DNA from 3 places in the Leisingera sp. CC-HEC096 genome. Region 2 is predicted to be linked to each of the others. Evidence: riboswitches for the same ligand, from Rfam matches in the RefSeq annotation. Region 2 holds a riboswitch; each other region holds the start of a gene.

Region 1 (6,581 bases), 2.4 Mb from region 2:
CTGATCCGCAACGAACGCTTTGCCGAGGCCATCAGCACGGCCGATGTGACGATCCACAACACCCACTCGCTGATCACCATGGTCCGGACGGGCAAATGGGTGACGGTGCTGCCGCAAACGGTTGCGCGTTTCATGCCGGAAACAACAGCGTTCCGCCCCATTGCCGACCTGCCCGACAAACGGGAGGTCTACCTCTATCAGCGCGAACGCTCCCGCTTTGCGGGGCTGACTGCGGAATGCAGCGCCTTTATCCAGTCTTGTGACCTGTCCGCGGATCTGCCGGGGTAACGGAAACGGCGCGACGCCGGCGCTGCGGCTTTCCGTCAGGAAGACCGGCAACGGCGGGAGCGTTTCGCCGCCCTGCTCAGGCCAGGTGAAAGGACAGGTGCGGCGCACTGCCCTCCGCATCCCGGACCTGCCGGGCCGTGATGCCGAAAACGTCAGATACCGTTTCCGGTGTCAGCGCCTGCTGCGGTGTTCCCGATGCCACCAAGCGCCCGCCCGACAGCACCGCAACCCGGTCGCAGGTAAGCGCCTGGTTCAGATCATGCAGCGCCACTACGGCGGTCACCTGCAGATTGCGAATGCAGTGCAGGATCGACAGCTGGTGGTGGATGTCCAGATGGTTGGTCGGCTCATCCAGCAGCAGCAGCCCCGGCTGCTGGGCCAGCGCCCGCGCGATATGCAGCCGCTGCCGCTCACCGCCGGAGAGCGTCGCCCATTCCCGCTTGGCGAACCCCTCCATTTCCACCGTCTTCAACGCCTTGTCCACTTGCCGGGTGTCTTCCCCGCTCCAGGGCCGCAGCGCCGACAGCCAGGGGGTGCGGCCCAGCTCCACCACTGAACGCGCCGTGATACGTTCGGCGGTGTCGGCCTGCTGCTCGACTATGGCGATCCGCTGGGCAATTTCCCGGCGCGACAGCCGGGCCAGCGGCTGCTCCGCCAGCAGCACTTCGCCTTGCGAGGGCCGGGCCAGTCCCGCCAGCAGCCGCATCAGAGTCGATTTGCCGGAGCCGTTCGGACCGACCAGCGCCAGTGTCTCACCCGGCTGCACCGCCAGAGACACGTCCGACAGCAGCGCCTTGCCGCGCACGGAGAAGGACAGGCTGCGGGCTTCGATCCTCATCGCGCCGTCCTCTGCCCGCGCACCAGGATGATTGCAAAAGCCGGTGCCCCGATCAGCGCGGTGACAACCCCGATGGGCAGCACCTGGCCGGGAATGATGACGCGCGACACGATGTCGGCACCAATCAGAAACACCGCCCCGGTCAGCGCAGCGGCAGGCATCAGACGGCGGTGGCCGGGGCCAACCAGGAACCGCGCCGCATGGGGGATCACCAGTCCTACAAAGCCGATGGAGCCGACGATCGACACCATCACCGCGGTCATCAGCGCAGTGGCAAAGATCAGCACCACCTGCACCCGCCGCACCGGGATGCCCAGCGCCGCGGCGGAATCGGTGCCAAAGGTGAACGCATCCAGCGCGCGGGCGTGGAACCGGCAGACCATCCAGCCCGCCAGCGCCAGCGGCACCGCCAGCCACACGTCCGGCCAGCGCACGCCGCTGAGGTTGCCCATCAGCCAGAACATGATGCCGCGGGCCTGGTCCGCATTGGCCGATTTGGCGATGATGAAGGCGGTCAGCGCGTTGAACAGCTGCGAGCCGGCAATCCCCGCCAGCACGATCTGCGCCGCTGCCGCCCGGCTGCTGCCCGCCCCGGCGGCCCGTGCCAGAACGGCGACAAAGCCAAACGCCAGCAGCGCCCCGTTGAAGGCGCCAAAGGACAGCGACAGCGCGCCGCCGCCGAGGCCTGCAATGGTCACGGCAACTGCCCCGGTCGAGGCGCCGGCCGAAATGCCAAGGATGTAAGGGTCGGCCAGCGCATTGCGCAGCAGCGCCTGCAGCACCACACCGGTCACCGCCAGCGCCGCGCCGCACGCCCCGGCCACCAGCGCCCGCGGCAGCCGGTAGCTCCAGATAATGCCCTGGTCCACCGGGTCGACCGGCAAGCCTGCCCCGGCCAGCTTGTTGACCAGAACGGACAGGACAAGGTCAGGCGCAAGCTGGGTTTCCCCGATCATTGCGCCTGCCAGAACCGCCGCAGCCAGCACCGGCAGAGCCAGGCAAGCGCCCCGGACGCCCTGCCATGCAAGTGCGGCGGCTGCGCTCATCCGCCGTTGCCGATCGCGCTGAGCTCAGCGGCCAGGTCTTCCAGCGCCGGGATGGCGCGGATGGTGGCATCCATCGCCTGGGCGTCCATCACCACGATGCGGTTGTTCTTGACCGCGTCCATCTGGCTGGCAACCGGGTCGGTGCGCAGGAATTCCAGTTTTTTCTCATAATCGTCGGCAGCAAAGCGGCGGCGGTCCATGCGGGCGATCACGATCACCGTCGGGTTGGCCTTGGCGATGGTTTCCCAGCCGACGGTCGGCCATTCCTCGTCCGTCTCGATGACATTGCGCAGGCCCAACTGCTGCATCATGTAGCCCGGCGCGCCTTTCTGGCCGGCCACAAACGGATCGCTCTCCAGCTCAGGCGAGGAGAACCAGAACACGGCGGAGGCGTCCTCCAGCGCAACCTCTTGAGCCTTGGCAACGGCCGCAGCCTCGCGCGTCTTGTAGTCCGCGACCAGCTCAGCGCCCTTTTCGGCCTCGCCGAAGATCGCCGCCAGTTCCTCGATACCTTGGTACAGGCTTTCGGTGGTGAACATCTGTGTGCGGGTGCCGTCGCCGCCGGTGGTGTTGTCCTTGCCGGCGCAATCGGCGGGCATCACATAGGTCGGGATGCCCAGGTCATGGAACTGCTCGCGCTTGGCGACCACGCCCTCGGGGCCGATGTGCCACTCGTACTGCGCTGCAACCAGGCCCGGGCGTTTAGCCACCACACTTTCAAAGCTTGGGTCGTTGTCGGCCAGCCGTTCGACCTTGGCGTTCACGTCCGCGTATTCAGGCAGAACATCGTTGAACCAGACCGAAGTGCCCAGCACCTTATCCCCCAGCCCAAGCGCATAGAGCACTTCCGTGGCCGCCTGGCCAACCGTGACGGAAGACGCCGCGGGTGCTTCGAAGGTGACGGTCTGGCCGCAGTTCTCGATGGTCAGCGGAAAGCTCTCGCTGGCGGCCGCGGCCTGGGCCGCGACGGTGAAGGAAAGGCCGATCAGGCCGGAACGCAGAAACATGATTTTCGATCTCCATGTGTCAATGACCGGAGAACGGGTGAAAGGGCATTGACCGGCAGGGCGGAGAGCCTGAGCTCTTCCTCTGCGCCGCCTGAAAGCAGCAGCGCGGTCTGCCGGCAACCTCCCCGGACAACCCCGTCCGGTGTGCTTCGGTTTCATACCGGCAGGTCTCCTGACTGGCGGGTCATCGTCTGGGCCGTCTTCCCGGACCGCTGGGATCCAGTGACGCGATGGCTCAGCACTCGCCGCCTACAGTTGCGGGGGCAGTTCCGGTTGGTGCCCGGCAGGCACCGCGGATTCCCTCTTAGCCCTTGCGGGACCGGTAAAGCGCGCGTAGCGCATCACTTTGGTTGCGGCAAGAAAAAGTTGCTGCCGCTGCGGAAATCCCCTGCAAAAGGCGCGCCCGCCGGAAGCTGCGGCAACCGCGTGTTGAGCAGCCGGACCCATTGGCAAGTGCTGGACCCCATGTTGCCGTTCAAAGAATTTCATCCTCGTCGAACATCGGGTCGTCCTCCAGCTGGGCGCTCAGGTCCTCCACCGAATCCTCCGCCTTTTCGACGGAGCGGACCCTGCCGAGGTGGAACACGGCATCGCCCTCGTTCACGATGGGCATTACCGCACGCCCGACGATCAGCCCGTCGAAAGGTGCCAGGATGTCCTCGTCGTGCTCACCGAACGGGTCGGACACCGAGCCCATCAGCTCCCCTTCCCGGACCAGTTCGCCATCGTCCTTGTACACCCGCAGAAGCCCGCCCATCGGCGCCCGCAGCCATTTGCTGGAGACGCAGAACTGCGGCTGCGACTTGGGCTTGGAAATGCCCTTGGCCGGGACCATACCCATGTGCCGCAGCACCCGCAGGATACCCGCCAGCCCGGCACGGATCGACAGCTCGTCAAAGCGCAGGCCCTCGCCCGCCTCATAGAGCAGCACATCCTTGCCCGTCTCCTTGGCCGCGCCGCGCAGCGAGCCGTCGCGCAGCGGCGACTGCATCACGATCGGGGCGCCAAAGACGCCGGCAAGCTCGCGGGTGCTGGAGTTATCGGGCGAGATGCGGATTTGCGGATAGTTGGTCCGGTGGATTGCTGCCGAATGCAGGTCGATACCGAGGTCCGAACGGGCCACCACTTCTGTCATGAAAAGATGCGCCAGACGCGAAGCCAGCGAGCCATGCTCGCTGCCGGGAAACACCCGGTTGAGGTCGCGCCTGTCGGGCAGATAGCGGGAGTGGTTTATGAAGCCGAAGGCGTTGACGATCGGCACCGCAATCAGCGTGCCCTTGAGCGTCGTCAGGTTCGGCGCCCGCAGCAGCCGCCGGATGATCTCCACGCCGATCACCTCGTCCCCGTGCACGCCGCCGCTGACAAACACCGTTGGCCCGTCCTGGCGGCCATGCACAACATGCGCCGACATCGTGACCGGCGTGTGGTCGGACAGAACGCTGACCGGCAGGTCAACCGTCAGCCGTGAGCCCGGCGCCACCTTGGCGTGGCCGATGGTGAAATGCTGCCTTGCCTTCATACTGCCCCCTTGATTTGATTGGCCCCGGTCCTGAGACCTTTGCGGGTGAAAGGTTTGACACTGCCCGCCTGCCTGGCAAGTCCCATCTGAAATCCTTTCCTGTCTCTTGCGCAACTGCCCGTGGCGAGAGTGGACGCAGGTAAGCCGCCTGCAATCCTGTCCCCTCGGCCGAATGCCACGTGCGCAGGCTGCTGCTCCTCGCTGCCGGAGACCTGCGGTTGCCGCCCCAGTACATACGTGATATTTTCTTGTCTATAGGCAAAAATCTTCCGGAAAAATTGAATGCCCGTCTTTGACACTGCCGCAAATGCCCTGGCAGGGTTTTATTCCCAGGAATTCGGCGGCAAGACCTCCGGGCGCTACAGGATCCCGCGCAAACTGTTGCAGGAGATCTGCGGACGGCGCCGGCTGTATGAAGACGATGTCACCGCACTCTCGCGCGCGCTGCTGGAAAAAGGCTATGTTCTGATTGATATGGACAGTTTCTTTGTGGTTATGAGCGCCAACGCCTTCGCCAATTACAGGCGGGTCAGCAACGAGACGCTTGCAGCTCAGGCCGCGGCAGGCGGAACTTCGTGCTGAGCCTGGCTGCGCGACCGGACAATGATGAGATGGACCCAGAACAGCTGATTGCCTGCCCTGCCTGCGACGTGCTGCACCGCGATCAGGAGGTGGCCAAGCATGCGGTCGCCAGATGCGCCCGTTGCGGCACCGTGCTGGCGGCACCCAAGTCCGGGGCGATGACCCGTATCGCGATGCTGTCGCTGACCGCGCTGATCCTGCTGGCCGCCGCGGCCGGTTTCCCGTTTCTGGAGTTGCAGGCTCAGGGGCTGTCGCACCGGGCGTCGGTGCTGGATGCGGTGCTGGCCTTTTCCCGCGGGCCGATGGCGCCCTTGTCGCTGGCCACCGGCCTGCTGATCGTGCTGCTGCCTGCCGCCCGCTATGGCGCCCTGGTCTACACCCTGGCGCCGATGGCGCTGGGCTGGCACCCTGCCCCGCATGCCGCCGCGGTCTACCGCTGGGCGGAATGGCTGAAGCCCTGGGCAATGGCCGAGATCTTCATTATCGGCGTAGCGGTCGCCCTGGTCAAAGTGTCCGGACTCGCCCGGGTCGGGCTGGGCCCCGCCTTCTGGGCCTTTGCAGCGCTTCTGGTGGTGACCATCCTGACTGACAGTACAATTTGCAGACTGACCGTATGGAAAACCCTGAAGACCCGCCGCGGTTCCTGACCGCAGCCGAGGCCGGGCTGACCGGCTGCCGCACCTGCGGGGCCGTCAATCCGGGCGGCGCGCAGATCTGCTACAGCTGCCGCAGCGAGCTGACACCGCCCTCCGCAGCCAGCCTGCAGCGGGTCTGGGCCTGGCTGGCGGCGGGGCTGATTGCCTATGTCCCCGCCAATGTCTACCCGATGCTGCGCACCACCACCTTTGGCCGCGCTTCGGAGAATACTCTGATCGGCGGCATCGCGGAGTTGTTCAGCCATGGCTCCTACGGGGTCGCCTTCATCGTGTTCTTTGCCAGCATAGTGATCCCGGTCGCCAAGTTTCTGGCCATCGGCTACCTGGCGGTCTCGGTCCGCAGGCCCGCAACCCTTGGCAGCCACGGCCGGCTGGTGCTTTATGAGGTTGTCGAATTTATCGGCCGCTGGTCGATGATTGATGTTTTTGTCGTGGCGATCCTGACCGCCCTGGTTCAGCTGGATTTCGCCGCTGCCGTCACCCCGGGGATTGCAGCGGTCAGTTTTGCATTGTCGGTTGCCTTCACCATGCTGGCGGCCCAGAGTTTTGATCCGCGGCTGATCTGGAACGCGGAAAAGCGAGAATATGAATGAGCACGCCTGAACCCGCCGAAATGAAAGTCTCCGCACAGCGCCCGTCGCCGTG
Region 2 (6,581 bases):
CAGGACATACCCGTATGCGGCAAGGTCGGCGGGTGCCGTCTGCGCCATACGCTTGCGTTCCTGCGCCTCAATCAGAACGGCCGTAGAAGCCACGATAGCGTCAGTTACCTCGTCCTGGATGGCAAAGATGTCATCAATATTTCGGTCGTACCGCTCCCCCCAGATGGTGCGGCCGGTCTCCGCGTCGATCAGCTCAATGGCAATCCGGACCCGCGCGGCGGCTCTCCGGACGCTGCCGCGCGCGACGTAGCGCACCCCCAGTTCCCGCGCGGCATCCTGAGGCGGCATGGTGCTGGCTTTGAAAAAGAAGGCGGAGTTGCGGGCAATGACAAAAAGGTTTTTGAACTTTGACAGGTTGAGGATGATGTCCTCGGTCAGCCCGTCGGCAAACCAGCTGTCGGACGGCTCGCCGCCCAGGCTGGCAAATGGCAGCACGGCGACCGAAGGGATCCCAGGCGGCGGCCGGTGCGCGGGCCGTGTTTCCGGCCGCCGGGTTGCCGCCATCGTTGCGCCTGCGACTTCGCTGCGGACACAATAGGCCGCGACAGGCTCGGTGATGTTCTTGAGCTGCTGCGGGCCGAGGAACTCGAAGCCAAAGCGCAGCCGGTTGCGGATCTGCTCGTAGACGGACGCACTGACAAAAACCCGGCCCGGTTCGGCGATCTCCTGCAGCCGGGCGGCAATGTTGACGTTGTCGCCATGGATACCTCGGTCATCGACCAGAATTTCGCCCATATGCACACCGGCGCGAAACCGGAGGTGCTGATCGTCCGGCCGTGCACGGTTGTTTTTCTCGGCAATACGGTGCAGCTCGACGCCAAACTCCACAGCATGCGTGGCTGTCTCAAACAGCGCCAGAACCCCATCGCCGCGGACCGCCACCACTTGCCCCTCATGTGCCTGGCAAGCCGCTTCCAGCTGTTCCAAGAGGGATTTCAGGGCACTGTAGGTATCGATTTCGTCATTGCCCATAAGCCGGGCATAGCCGACGACATCGGCAAACAGCACCGCACCAAGCTGGCGGCGGACTCTTGTTGTCTTTTTTTGGCCGCTCACAAGCTGTCCTCCTCCTGTGAGTGCGGGCTGGGGCCGCTGGTATTCGCGCTCATCCTTCTAGCGGGTTGTCCGGGCCGGGCGGCCAGGCCCAGCCAGCGGCTTCTGCGCCGCGGAAACTTACGCGCGGGCCCGCGCCAAGCTCCTGCGCCAGCGCTTTGCGGCTGGCGTCCCATTCCTCGCGCAAGAGGCCGACAGTGACCATGTCAAAGAAACGGCCTTCTGCAAACCATGCGGCCCGCATTCTGCCTTCGGTCGCAAAGCCGGCACGCGCGGTCAGGTGCTTGCTGCGGGTATTGTCGGCACGGTAGTATGATGTAACGCGATTTAGCCCGATCTGCCGGAAGGCAAAGTCCAGAAGCAGCGCCAGGGCCCGTATCCCAACACCCTGCCTGCGCCTGGATTCTTCGATGAACATGGCAATGACGGCATCACGGTTCACCGCTGAGATGCTATCCAGCCCGGTGATACCGCACAGCTCACTGGACTCCGTGGTAAGTGCGAACCAGCACTTATCGGCGTTTGCCTTTGTATCGGACAATAGCTCCCATGACTGCTCCAGCCCCTGTGCGCTGAGCGGCACGCGGTTCGAGCGATCAAAACAAGCCATGTCAGCAATGTTCTGAAGCCAGCCTGCGGCTGTGGCGAGATCCGCTGTTTCAAGCGGCCTGAGCTGAAAACCTGCTGAGTTCCGGTCCGGCATCCGCCGCCCCCTTTCGGTTTGCGGTACGCGCCTTCCCCGGCGCCAAGCCTGGCGGGGAAGACATGGCTTCAGACTTATACCACAATTCCGGCCGGTCTTGGGGCGAAGAGCGGCCGGATGTCAAAGCGGCCGAACGGGGGCACGCCCTTGTGGTTCAGCCGTCCGCCGAGGTTTGTACGGAAGCTGCTGGTGAAGAAAAACAGAAACAGCCGTCTTTTAGGGTTGCGACTCTGCGATGCTATGAGTAAACCCCGCCGCAGTGGACCGATAGCTCAGCTGGATAGAGTACTTGACTACGAATCAAGGGGTCGGGGGTTCGAATCCTCCTCGGTCCGCCACTTCCTCCCTTGTCGCGCGACATAAATTTTTACCATTTGCGACAGAACCTTTCCTTTTTCGTGTCTCCAACATTCCCGTTCGCGTCTCCTGTTCCGCCAGTGGCCAAGCGTTCCCTGATTTTACCTTCGGAAGACCTCGTGTCGCAAAGAGGGCAAAACAGGGTGGGAGCGCAGTTGTTGCCGCTTGAAGCGCACTGGTATCACTCTGGGGAACGTGGCCGCGAGGGTTTTAAGGCCGGGTTGCGAGGCGAGGTTCTGAACGGGAAGCCTTCTGCAGGTCAGAAGAGCCCCAAATCCTGATCGAACAAGGGGCAAGGAAAACCCAATACCGGCAGAACGTACGGTGCTTTGAACTATCTCTGCCGGGCTCGGGCAATCGTCATTCCGGTAGCGGTCTTAACCCGTGAAATCGGGTCACACGAAAGGAATACCGTTGGAAACCGGCCACCGTTTGCGCGCATCACTCAGGCTTGCCAGCTGGCCGTTGAAGTCCGGAAACAGTCATCTGCAGTGCCAATCCCGAGACTGAGCAGAAGGCAAGAAGCTTGACTCGGAAATTCGGTTTTGCCATTCAACCAGTGTGACCGGTTCCGCAAGTGTTTCAATGCGCAGCGGAAGAAATAGGGAACACGGTGCGGCGTACCCAAAAGGGACCAAATCCGTGACTGCCCCCGCAACTGTGAGCGGTGAGTGACGCTGAAGACGCCACTGGGATCATCCCCGGGAAGGCCAGCCGAACCAGGACCCGCGAGTCAGGAGACCTGCCGGACACAAGGACCGAGGCCCCGCTTGCGGAGTTTCTGCCCTTTTCCACCGGACGCCGGGGTGAGCGTCTGGCGCGACGGCCGTTCCGGCGACTCCGTGCCAATACTCCCCGTTGTTCATTCCTGATTGCAGGTGCGCCTGCGTCGTCGAATGAGGACGAAATGAAACTGAACTATCTGGCCGCAGCACTGGCCGTTTCCCTGCCTGCCGCCGCGTCGGCGCATTTCCAGCTGAATTACACCGAAAGAGCGCTGATCGAGAAGCCCGGTGACGTGCCGATGGGCTTGGTTTTCTGGCATCCCATGTCAAACGGATACGCAATGGACATGGGCGCGCCGGAAGAATTCTTCATGATCCACAAAGGCGAAAAGACCGACCTTTCGGATCGCCTTGAACCCGCCACTTTCAAGGGCGCTGAGAACGAAGCTTCGGCCTACAAGGCGTCCGTTCCGGTGAAACGCTCCGGCGACTATGTCGTGGTGACCGTGCCTTCGCCCTACTACGAGGAAAGCGAAGATATCTATATTCAACAGATCTCAAAAGTCGTGCTGAACCGAAACACTTTGCCGACCGACTGGGATAAGCCGGTTGGTCTGGCCACCGAGATTCTGCCGTTGAACAAGCCTTACAACGTGATCGTCGGATCCACCTTTTCCGGTCAGGTTCTGGCAGACGGCGCGCCAGTCCCCGGTGCTGAAATCGAGATCGAGTTCATGGCGGCCGAGCCTGACCTCAAAGCGTTTTCGGCCACCGATCCCACCGTGGGTGAGATGCCGGGCGGAGCGATCGTTGCTATCGCGGACCAGAACGGCGTGTTTTCCTTCGGCATCCCGAAAGCAGGCTACTGGGGTTTTGCCGCTCTGGGGTCCGGCCCGGTAACCGAGCACGACGGCAAGGAACTCAGCCAGGATGCTGTGCTGTGGATCCACGCTGAAGAGCTGAAGTGAAAGCAGACCGATGCATATCGTAGACGGCGCTCTGTCAAACCCGGTTGTGATTGGCGGCGCTGTTGCTGCAGCCGGCGGTATCGCCATGGGTCTGCGCAGCCTGCCGCTGGAGCGCATTCCGGCGGCAGGGGTTCTTTCGGCCAGTTTCTTTGTGGCTTCACTGATCCATGTCCCGATCGGGCCCAGTTCGGTTCACCTGATCCTGAACGGGCTGGCCGGGCTGGTACTGGGATGGGCCGCGTTTCCGGCACTGTTTGTCGGGTTGTTGTTGCAGGCGGTGTTCTTTGGCTTTGGCGGGCTGACCGTGCTGGGCGTGAATGCCGTGAATATCGCCTTGCCCGCTGTTTTGGTGGGGCTGGCTTTCCGCCCGCTGGTGGCTCGCGGCTCGCCGCTGCACGGCGCGATCTGGGGCGGTATCGGAGGCGGAGCTGCGATAGCGGCAACGACATTGGCCGTAGCCTTCTCGCTAATGCTATCCGGCGATGAGTTCATTCTAGCCGCCAAGCTTGTCTTCTTCTCGCATATACCTGTGATGGTTATCGAAGCTCTGCTGTCAGGCGCCGCAATCTTCCTGGCCCGGCGGGTGAAACCTGAGCTGTTCTTTGACACGAAAGGCAGCCTGACGTGATCCGGTCCTGTGTTCTGATTCTTGCTCTTCTCGCACCGCTGCCGGCATTGGCCCACAATGTGATCTCTGCGGTATTCCCCTCCGGCTCGGATATCGAGGGCGAGGTTGGCTTTTCCAATGGCGCAATGGCTCCGGACTTGCTGATCGAAGTCTTTGACGAAGCTGGGAGCAAGCTGGGTGAAACCAATACGGACTCCGACGGCTTTTTCCTGTTCACACCGTCGGAGCCGGTAACGCATGTGTTTCGCGGCGACCTTGGCGCTGGCCACGTTGCGGAAGTGATCATGGATGCGGCAGAGGTCGCGCAGATCCTGGGTCAAAACCCGCGCAGGCTAATGCCTGCGGCCGGCGGCACAACTGAAGCCCCCTCATCCGCCGCGGCTGCCGGCCTGTCCGGTGAGGCCCGCGCTGAGCTGGCTGCCATGATTCGCAACGAACTGCGCCCGCTCCGGCAGGAACTGACCGCGTTCAAGAACAAGTCGGACTTTCAGTCTATCCTTGGCGGCATCGGCTATATCTTTGGCTTGTTCGGGCTGGGCTTCTACATCGCCGCGCAGCGTAAGATTGGCGGCAGCTCATGACCTATGTTCTGACCGGCGCTGAAAAACCGCTCAGCGGCATCGGCGTTTTCCGCGCCAAGGTCACCACGCTTGATCCTCGGATGCGCATCGTGATGAGCGCAGTCTATGCCGTCGTCGTTGTCTCGCTCAGCAATCTTTGGGTGCTTTCGGCTGCGCTTGGCCTGTCCATGTGGCTGCTGGCGTTTTCCGGCTTGCCACCCCGGAAAACGCTGAAACGGATGGCGATGATGGACAGTTTTATCGTCTTCATGCTGGTACTGCTGCCCTTTACTGTCCCCGGAACCCCGGTTTTTTCGGTTTGGGGGCTGGAGGCCAGCTGGGAAGGGCTGTGGCGTGCGGTGGAAATAGCCCTCACCGCAAATGCAGTCATTCTTGCGGTCATGACGCTGGTTGGGTCCATGGAACCTGTGACGATGGGACACGCGCTGTTTGCGCTCAAAACCCCTGAACGGCTGGTGCATCTGATGATGTTCACAATCCGCTACATCGACGTCCTGCGCGAGGAATACCAGCGCCTGCGCACCTCGATGAAGCTCCGCGGATTCCGTCCCGGGACCAATTGGCACACCTACCGCAGCTATGGCTATCTGGTCGGCATGATGCTGGTGCGTGCTATCGAACGGTCGGAACGCATTCTGGCTGCGATGAAATGCCGGGGGTTCTCCGGCCGCATTATCCTGCTGGAAGACTTCCGCTTTAGCAGGGCCGACCTGTTCTTTGCCGCGGCCGTTACCGCCGCCCTTGCCGCCTTGATTTGGGCTGAGGCCATCTATGCAGCTTCTTGACTTGAATAACATTCACTTCTCCTACCCCGGACTTGATCCGGTTCTGGAAGGCGCGTCGATGCAGCTTAACGCGGGTGAACGTCTGTCGATTGTCGGGCCAAACGGCGCCGGGAAGTCGACACTCCTGAAAGTTATCATGGGGCTGCTGACCCCTGCCAGTGGAACGGTCAAAGCCTTTGGCAAAACCTGCGCTGAGGAAGCGGACTTTCATGAGATGCGCCGCCGTGTCGGCTTTGTCTTCCAGGACGCTGACGACCAGCTTTTTTGCCCGACTGTGGCCGAGGATGTGGCCTTTGGCCCGCTCAACCTGGGAAAAACTAAACAGGAGGCGCTGGCCATCGTCGACAGCGTGCTGAACCGTCTGGGGCTGATGCATCTGCGCGAGCGGGTCACGCACAAGCTTTCGGGTGGTGAGAAGCGGCTGGTGACACTGGCCACGGTGCTGGCGATGGAGCCGGACGTTCTCATCCTTGATGAGCCGACCAACGCGCTGGACCCCGAAAATTACACGCGGCTGGCAGAGATCCTGGAGGGGCTGGATCAGGCGGTTCTTCTGGTCAGCCATGATCCTGAGTTCCGTGAACGGATTGCTCCGGAAGGGTATCAATTGAGTGAGCGGAAACTCACGAGGGTGCCAGGCCGCATTCCGGGCCGGGCAAGGCAGTGAGCTTGCTTGGCAGCAATTAGCCTTCCGGGGGCTGGGAACCTGGCGTACTGGTGAGTTTTCCCTAGCGGCCTGACTGACCGCAGCCCGGATCACTCGGCCTGTTCAGCAACCCAT
Region 3 (6,581 bases), 730 kb from region 2:
CCTCGCCCCCGCGCCCGGCGGCTTTGCTGCCAGCACCGGCACCGGCCAGTTCTTTGCGGTCTCAGCCTCCGGCAAACAGCCGATGCACCGTGCCGGCCTTGCTTGGGACAACCACCTGATCCCGCTCGCCTGAACCTGTCCCTTCCCGGCTGCGAAGGCGCGTCCGCAACGGCGCGCCCTTTTCGTGTTTGCGCTCAACGAAATCAAAACGAAAACACATCGTGACTCTCCGCGCGCAATACGCTAGAGAATCGCAACGAAAGGAAAGCAAATGGATGCCTCCGGCCGTCAGAACGAAATCATCGCCCTGCTGAACCAGCAGGACCGGGTCGAGGTCGAGGACCTCTCCCAGCGCTTTGGCGTCTCGTTGCAGACGGTGCGGGCAGACCTGCGCGACCTTTCGGCCCGGGGCGCGCTGTCGCGCGTGCATGGCGGTGCGGTGCGGCTCAGCTCCGCTGCCAGCCAGGATTACGCCGACCGGCGCAAGCTGAACGCAAGCGGCAAGCAATTGATGGCTGCCGCCGCGGCCGAACTGATCCCCGACAATTGCTCTCTCACCCTCAACATCGGCACCTCCACCGAACAGGTGGCCCGCGCTCTGTCGGGCCATCGCGGGCTGACGGTGATCTCCAACAATATAAACATTATCAGCATGATGATGGGCGGACAGGCCAAGGAGCTGATCCTGGCCGGCGGCACCGTCCGGCAAAGCGACGGCGCCATCGTCGGCGAGGACGCGGTCGAATTCATCTCCCGCTACAAGGTGGATTTTGCCGTCATCGGCGCCTCGGCGCTGGATGCCGACGGTGCGGTGATGGACCACGACGCCCGCGAAGTCTCTGTCGCCCGCGCCATCCTCAAGAACGCACGGCAAAAGGTGCTGGTCTGCGACGGCAGCAAGTTCGACCGCTCCGCCCCGGTGCGGATCTGCGACGTGGCCGATCTGGATGTGGTGATCACCGACCGGCCCGTGCCCGTAGAATTTGCCGAGGCCGCCCGCGCCGCCGGAACCCGCATCCTGACCGCAGGACAAAACGAAAGCAGCGAAAATGACTGACACCCCTGTAACGGACCTTTTCATCATCGGCGGCGGCATCAATGGCTGCGGCATCGCCCGCGATGCGGCAGGCCGCGGCCTGTCGGTGACGCTGGCAGAGATGAACGATCTTGCCTCCGCCACCTCCTCCGCCTCCACCAAGCTGTTCCACGGCGGCCTGCGTTATCTGGAATACTTCGAGTTCCGCCTGGTCCGCGAGGCGCTGATCGAACGCGAGGTGCTGCTGAAAGCCATGCCGCATATCTCCTGGCCGATGCGCTTTGTGCTGCCCTTTCACAAGGACATGCGGTTTGACAGCGAGACACCCACGTCCAAGCTGCTGACCACCTTCATGCCGTGGATGAAGGGCCGCCGCCCGGCCTGGCTGATCCGGCTGGGCCTCTTTATGTACGACAGCCTTGGCAAACGCGGCATCCTGCCCGGCACCGCCAAGCTGGACCTGACAAGCGACCCGGCGGGCCGCCCCCTGAAAGGCAAATTCAAAACCGCGTTCGAGTACTCCGACTGCTGGATTGAGGACGCCCGCCTGGTGATGCTGAACGCGCGCGACGCCATGGCCCGCGGCGCCAGCATCCTGACCCGGACCGAAGTGCTGTCCGCGGACCGCAAGGCCGATCACTGGGTGATCCGCACGAAAGACCACGCCACCGGCGAGGAGCAGGAGCACCGCGCAAAGATGCTGGTCAACGCAGGCGGCCCCTGGGTTGCTGACGTGCTGCATCAGAAGCTGGGCCAGAACAGCCGCGAGAACATCCGCCTGGTGCGCGGCAGCCATATCGTGGTGCCGAAACTGTTCGACCACGGCCGCTGCTATTTCTTTCAGGGCACCGACGGGCGGATCATCTTTGCCATTCCTTACGAGCAGGATTTCACCCTGATCGGCACCACCGACGCCGACCACCCGGACCCGGACACCGCGCCGGTCTGCACCGAGGCCGAGCAGGACTACCTGGCGGCCTTCGCGTCGGAGTATTTCGAGAAGCCGGTGACGCGCGACGATATCGTCTGGACCTACTCCGGCGTGCGCCCGCTTTATGACGACGGCGCCAGTTCCGCCACCGCGGCCACCCGCGAATACGTGCTGACGCTGGACCAGGCGCAGGCGCCGCTGCTCAACGTCTTCGGCGGCAAGATCACCACCTACCGCAAACTGGCCGAGGCCGCGCTGGCGAAGATCGGCGAGGTGTTCCCGCAGCTGCCCGCCGGCTGGACCGCAGGCGTGGCCCTGCCCGGCGGCGACTTCCCGGTGGCGGATGTGGCCAAGCTGACATCCAAACTCGCCGCGGACTATCCGTTCCTGACACCCTACTGGGCGGGCCGGATGATCCGCGCCTATGGCACCGAGGCCTGGGAGGTGCTGGGCGACGCCAAAACTGCCGGTGATCTGGGCCAGGACTTTGGCGCCACCATCACCGCGCGGGAGCTCGACTGGGCGATTGCCCGCGAATGGGTGCGCGCGGGCGACGATTACCTGTGGCGGCGCTCCAAGCTCGGCCTGCGGCTGGATGAAACCCAGCGCGCGGCGGTGGATACCTATATCCAAGGCAAAGCTGCACAGCTCGCGGCATAGAACTGAGGGACGGGCCAACCCGAGGGGAGGCGCAGTCGCGCCGCCCCGTGGGGGCGGGTTGGCGCGGCCCGGCCTATCGGCCGGGCGGGACATTCAGAAAGCGTCTTAAAACTCGACGCCCTTCTGCGCCTTCACCCCGGCACGGAACGGGTGCTTGATCTGGCCCATCTCGGTCACCAGATCGGCAATCTCGATCAGCTCTTCCTTGGCGTTCCTGCCCGTCAGCACCACATGGGTCATCGGCGGCTTGTGCTCAACCAGAAACTCCAGCACTTCCTCCAGCTCCAGATACTCATAGCGCAGCGCGATGTTGATCTCATCCAGCAGCACCATGGTGTTGCGCTCATCCAGGATCATCTCCTTGGCCTTCTCCCAGCCCTTCTGCGCGGCGGCGATGTCGCGGGCCTTGTCCTGTGTCTCCCAGGTGAACCCCTCGCCCATAGCATAGAACTGGCAGAGATCGCTGAAGTTCTCCTCGATCAGCGTCCGCTCGCCGGTCTGCCAGGCGCCCTTGATGAACTGCACCACGGCGCAGGGCATCTTGTGGGCGATGCAGCGCATGATCATGCCGAACCCCGACGAGGATTTGCCCTTGCCCGGCCCGGTGTGAACGATGATCAGTCCCTTCTCGCCGTCCTTGGTCTTCATCATCCGGTCGCGCGCGGCCTTCTTCTTGGCCATTTTCGACGCATGACGGGCGGCTTCTTCCTCTGAGATGCCGGTTTCAGACTTTTCGCTCATGGGGGCTCTCCAGCTGTTTGACCCCATGTCTTGACAAAGAAGGGCGCGATAGCGCAAGGGGGTTTCGCTGGTTCCTGCGAAAGCAGGCGAAGAGGGAATGTGAAGGCCGCCAAATATCTTTGGATTGCCGAAGCACAGCCGCCCCCGCGACCGTGACCGGATGAGGCCGCCATGCCACTGGGAGAGACCCCGGGAAGGCAGGATGGCCGGCAAGGCAAAGCGCCTTGGCATCCGCAAGCCGGGAGACCTGCCAGCAAGAGAGAGAACAACGGGCGGGCGGGGTGTTCCGCGACCGGTTGAGGGGCTGGCACGCCGCCGCCCCCCTTTCGGCCATCCCCACGCCTGCCGCGACAGGAGACGCGCCGATGGCTGACGATATGGCGGGCAAGACCGCCAGCACCCCCGGACCGGTCACGCTGACCGTTTGCCTCACATGCCGCCGCGAGGGCGCCGACCCGGAGGCCGCCCGCCCTGGCGCCATCCTGCACGCCGCACTGGAAGAGGCCGGAATGCCCGAAGGCGTCCGCCTGCGCGGTGTCGAGTGCCTGTCCTCCTGCAAGCGCGGCTGCGCCGTAGCCTTGGTCGGCGGCACAGAGCGCTGGACCTATGTCTACGGCGACCTAGACCCGGACCAGCACGTTCCCGAAATCCTGGAAGGCGCCGCGGCTTATGCCGGTACCGCCGACGGCGTCGTGCCATGGCGCGAACGCCCGCAGACCTTCCGCAAGCAATCCGTTGCCCGCATCCCGCCGGCCAAGTTCTTCTCCGAGGAGTAATCATGAGCGACCTCAACAAGATCCCCGTCACCGTCATCACCGGCTTCCTGGGCGCGGGGAAAACCACCCTGATCCGCCACCTGATGCAGAACCCGCAGGGCAAGCGCCTGGCCGTGGTGGTGAACGAGTTCGGCACCGCCGGCGTGGACGGCGACATCCTGAAGTCCTGCGCCGATGAGAACTGCCCGGCGGAAAACATCATGGAGCTGGCCAACGGCTGCATCTGCTGCACCGTGGCCGATGACTTCATCCCCACCATCGAACAGCTGATGGACCTGCCGGAAAAGCCGGATCACATCGTGATCGAAACCTCCGGCCTGGCCCTGCCGAAACCGCTGCTGAAGGCCTTCGACTGGCCAGCCATCCGCTCCCGCATCACCGTTGACGGCGTGATTGCGCTGGCCGATGCCGAGGCCGTCGCCAAGGGCCAGTTCGCCCCCGACCTGGACGCGGTTCAGGCCCAGCGCGAGGCCGATGACAGCATCGACCACGAAACCCCGCTGTCCGAGGTGTTCGAGGACCAGATTTCCTGCGCCGACATCGTTCTCTTGTCCAAGGCTGACCTGGCCGGCGACGAGGGTGTCGAGAAGGCCCGCGCCGTGATCGAGGCCGAGGCGCCCCGCAAGCTGCCGATCCTGCCGATGAGCGAAGGCGTCATCGACCCGCGCATCATCCTGGGCCTGGGCGCCGCCGCCGAGGACGACCTGGAGGCCCGCCCCAGCCACCACGACGGCCACCACGACCACGAGCATGACGACTTTGAAAGCATCGTTGTCGAAATGGGCGAAGTCTCCGACCCGGAAGCGCTGCAGAATGCCATCGTGAAACTCGCCCGCGAGCGCAACATACTGCGCGTCAAAGGCTATGTCGCGGTGGAGGGGAAACCGATGCGGATGCTGGTTCAGGCCGTGGGCGAGCGCCTGCGTGCGCAGTACGACCAACCCTGGGGCGCGCAGCCGCGCAAGACCGCGCTGGTGGTCATTGCCGAGCATGACGACATCGACGAACAGGCCATCCGCGCCGAGCTGGGAGCGTAAGCAATGCCGGTCTGGCGCTTCATTTCAAATGACATTGCCCGGCCGCAGGCCGGGCTGCGCCCGACCCTCCCGTCAAACCAAAGGTTTGCCTCCGGCAAAATGGGAGGGCGCATTCGCACCCTCCCAGGCTCGGGCGCAGCCCTCAGAGCGCCCATTGCTTACCAGAATACAAAGGCCTGACCCATGCACGTCGTCTTCCGCGAAAGCCACGGCCTTGACGAGACCGATACCCCGCAGGACCTCGGGCAGACGCCTGCGGACCTTGTGGTGCTGTCCTTCTCCGACAGCGATCTCGGCGCCTTTGCGGCAGGCTGGCACCGGGCGGATGGCAAACTGCCCAGCTTGCGCCTCGCCAACCTTGTGGCGCTCAAGCACCCGCTGTCGGTCGACGTCTACGCGGAACAGACGCTGGAGGGCGCCAAAGGTGTCCTCGTCCGCCTGATCGGCGGCGAAAGCTACTGGTCCTATGGCCTCGCCACCCTGCAGGACCTCGCCCGCCGCAAGGGCATTGCGCTGGCAATCCTGCCCGCCGACGGCCGCGAGGATGCGCGGCTCGACGAGCTGTCCACCCTGCCCGTCTCCACCCTGCGCCGCCTGCAATCCCTGTGCGACGCCGGCGGTGCGGTCGCGGCTCAGGCCGCGCTGGCCCAGCTGTCGCTCGCAGCCGGCCTCTACGCCGGGCCGGTGATCGGCCTCAAAACCACCCCCGAGCATGGCTTCTATGACCCGGCCAAGGGCGTGCTGGCCGACCTGCCGCCGCAGGACAAACCGCTGGTGCTGGTGAGCTTCTACCGCTCCTACCTCACCGCCGCCGACACCGCCCCGGTGGATGCGGTGATCGAAGAGCTGCGCGCCCGCGGCTATGCCGCCTACGGTGCCTTTGCCGCCAGCCTCAAGGCCCCCACCGCCGCCGATTGGCTGCGCGAAAAGCTGCCCGGGCTGAACCCGGCTGCCGTCATCAACGCCACCGCCTTTTCCGCTCAAGGCACCGACGGCAGCGCCTCACCGCTCAGCACGACCGGCTGCCCGGTATTCCAGGTCGCCCTCTCCACCGCCCGCAAGAAAGACTGGGCCGAGGCCGACCGCGGCCTGTCGCCCGCCGACCTCGCCATGCATGTGGTGCTGCCGGAGGTGGACGGCCGCATTTTCGCAGGCGTCGTCAGCTTCAAATCGCCGGGCAAGAAAGACCCGGACCTGCAGTATTCCCGCTTTGCCCACCGCGCCGACGCAGACCGGATCAAGGCCGCCATCGACCGCGTGGAGGGCTGGCTGCGCCTCGCCAAGCTGCCGAACACTGACAAACGCCTCGCCCTGATTCTGTCCACCTATCCCGGGCGCGACCACAACCTCGCCCATGCCGTCGGCCTCGACGCGCTGGCCTCCTGCGACGAAATCCTGCG

The links. A riboswitch is a leader RNA that binds a small molecule or an ion and turns the genes downstream of it on or off. The one in region 2 is predicted to bind cobalamin.
Region 1: linked by a shared signal. The riboswitch ahead of AC5STI_RS00255 (ABC transporter substrate-binding protein) and the one ahead of AC5STI_RS12060 (DUF4198 domain-containing protein) in region 2 are both predicted to bind cobalamin.
Region 3: linked by a shared signal. The riboswitch ahead of AC5STI_RS08680 (DUF1636 family protein) and the one ahead of AC5STI_RS12060 (DUF4198 domain-containing protein) in region 2 are both predicted to bind cobalamin.

What each region holds. Positions count from the first base shown of each region.
Region 1 covers NZ_JCAIJS010000001.1:54,392-60,972, reverse strand. Annotated here, with positions in the region: gene AC5STI_RS00270 (LysR family transcriptional regulator) at 1-288, shown strand, start outside; partial or broken gene AC5STI_RS00265 (ABC transporter ATP-binding protein) at 616-1,126, opposite strand; gene AC5STI_RS00260 (FecCD family ABC transporter permease) at 1,123-2,172, opposite strand; gene AC5STI_RS00255 (ABC transporter substrate-binding protein) at 2,169-3,179, opposite strand; cobalamin riboswitch at 3,325-3,518, opposite strand; gene AC5STI_RS00250 (succinylglutamate desuccinylase/aspartoacylase family protein) at 3,655-4,698, opposite strand; gene AC5STI_RS00245 (hypothetical protein) at 4,981-5,280, shown strand; gene AC5STI_RS00240 (paraquat-inducible protein A) at 5,310-5,927, shown strand; gene AC5STI_RS00235 (paraquat-inducible protein A) at 5,894-6,529, shown strand; gene AC5STI_RS00230 (MlaD family protein) at 6,526-6,581, shown strand, end outside.
Region 2 covers NZ_JCAIJS010000001.1:2,495,547-2,502,127, reverse strand. Annotated here, with positions in the region: gene AC5STI_RS12075 (adenylate/guanylate cyclase domain-containing protein) at 1-1,056, opposite strand, end outside; gene AC5STI_RS12070 (GNAT family N-acetyltransferase) at 1,106-1,756, opposite strand; tRNA gene AC5STI_RS12065 (tRNA-Arg) at 2,018-2,094, shown strand; cobalamin riboswitch at 2,663-2,877, shown strand; gene AC5STI_RS12060 (DUF4198 domain-containing protein) at 3,021-3,806, shown strand; gene cbiM (cobalt transporter CbiM) at 3,817-4,434, shown strand; gene AC5STI_RS12050 (NikL family nickel/cobalt ECF transporter subunit) at 4,431-5,015, shown strand; gene cbiQ (cobalt ECF transporter T component CbiQ) at 5,012-5,800, shown strand; gene AC5STI_RS12040 (energy-coupling factor ABC transporter ATP-binding protein) at 5,787-6,467, shown strand.
Region 3 covers NZ_JCAIJS010000001.1:1,764,366-1,770,946, forward strand. Annotated here, with positions in the region: gene AC5STI_RS08660 (DUF1513 domain-containing protein) at 1-133, shown strand, start outside; gene AC5STI_RS08665 (DeoR/GlpR family DNA-binding transcription regulator) at 272-1,057, shown strand; gene glpD (glycerol-3-phosphate dehydrogenase) at 1,050-2,627, shown strand; gene cobO (cob(I)yrinic acid a,c-diamide adenosyltransferase) at 2,733-3,368, opposite strand; cobalamin riboswitch at 3,420-3,637, shown strand; gene AC5STI_RS08680 (DUF1636 family protein) at 3,734-4,144, shown strand; gene cobW (cobalamin biosynthesis protein CobW) at 4,147-5,181, shown strand; gene cobN (cobaltochelatase subunit CobN) at 5,365-6,581, shown strand, end outside.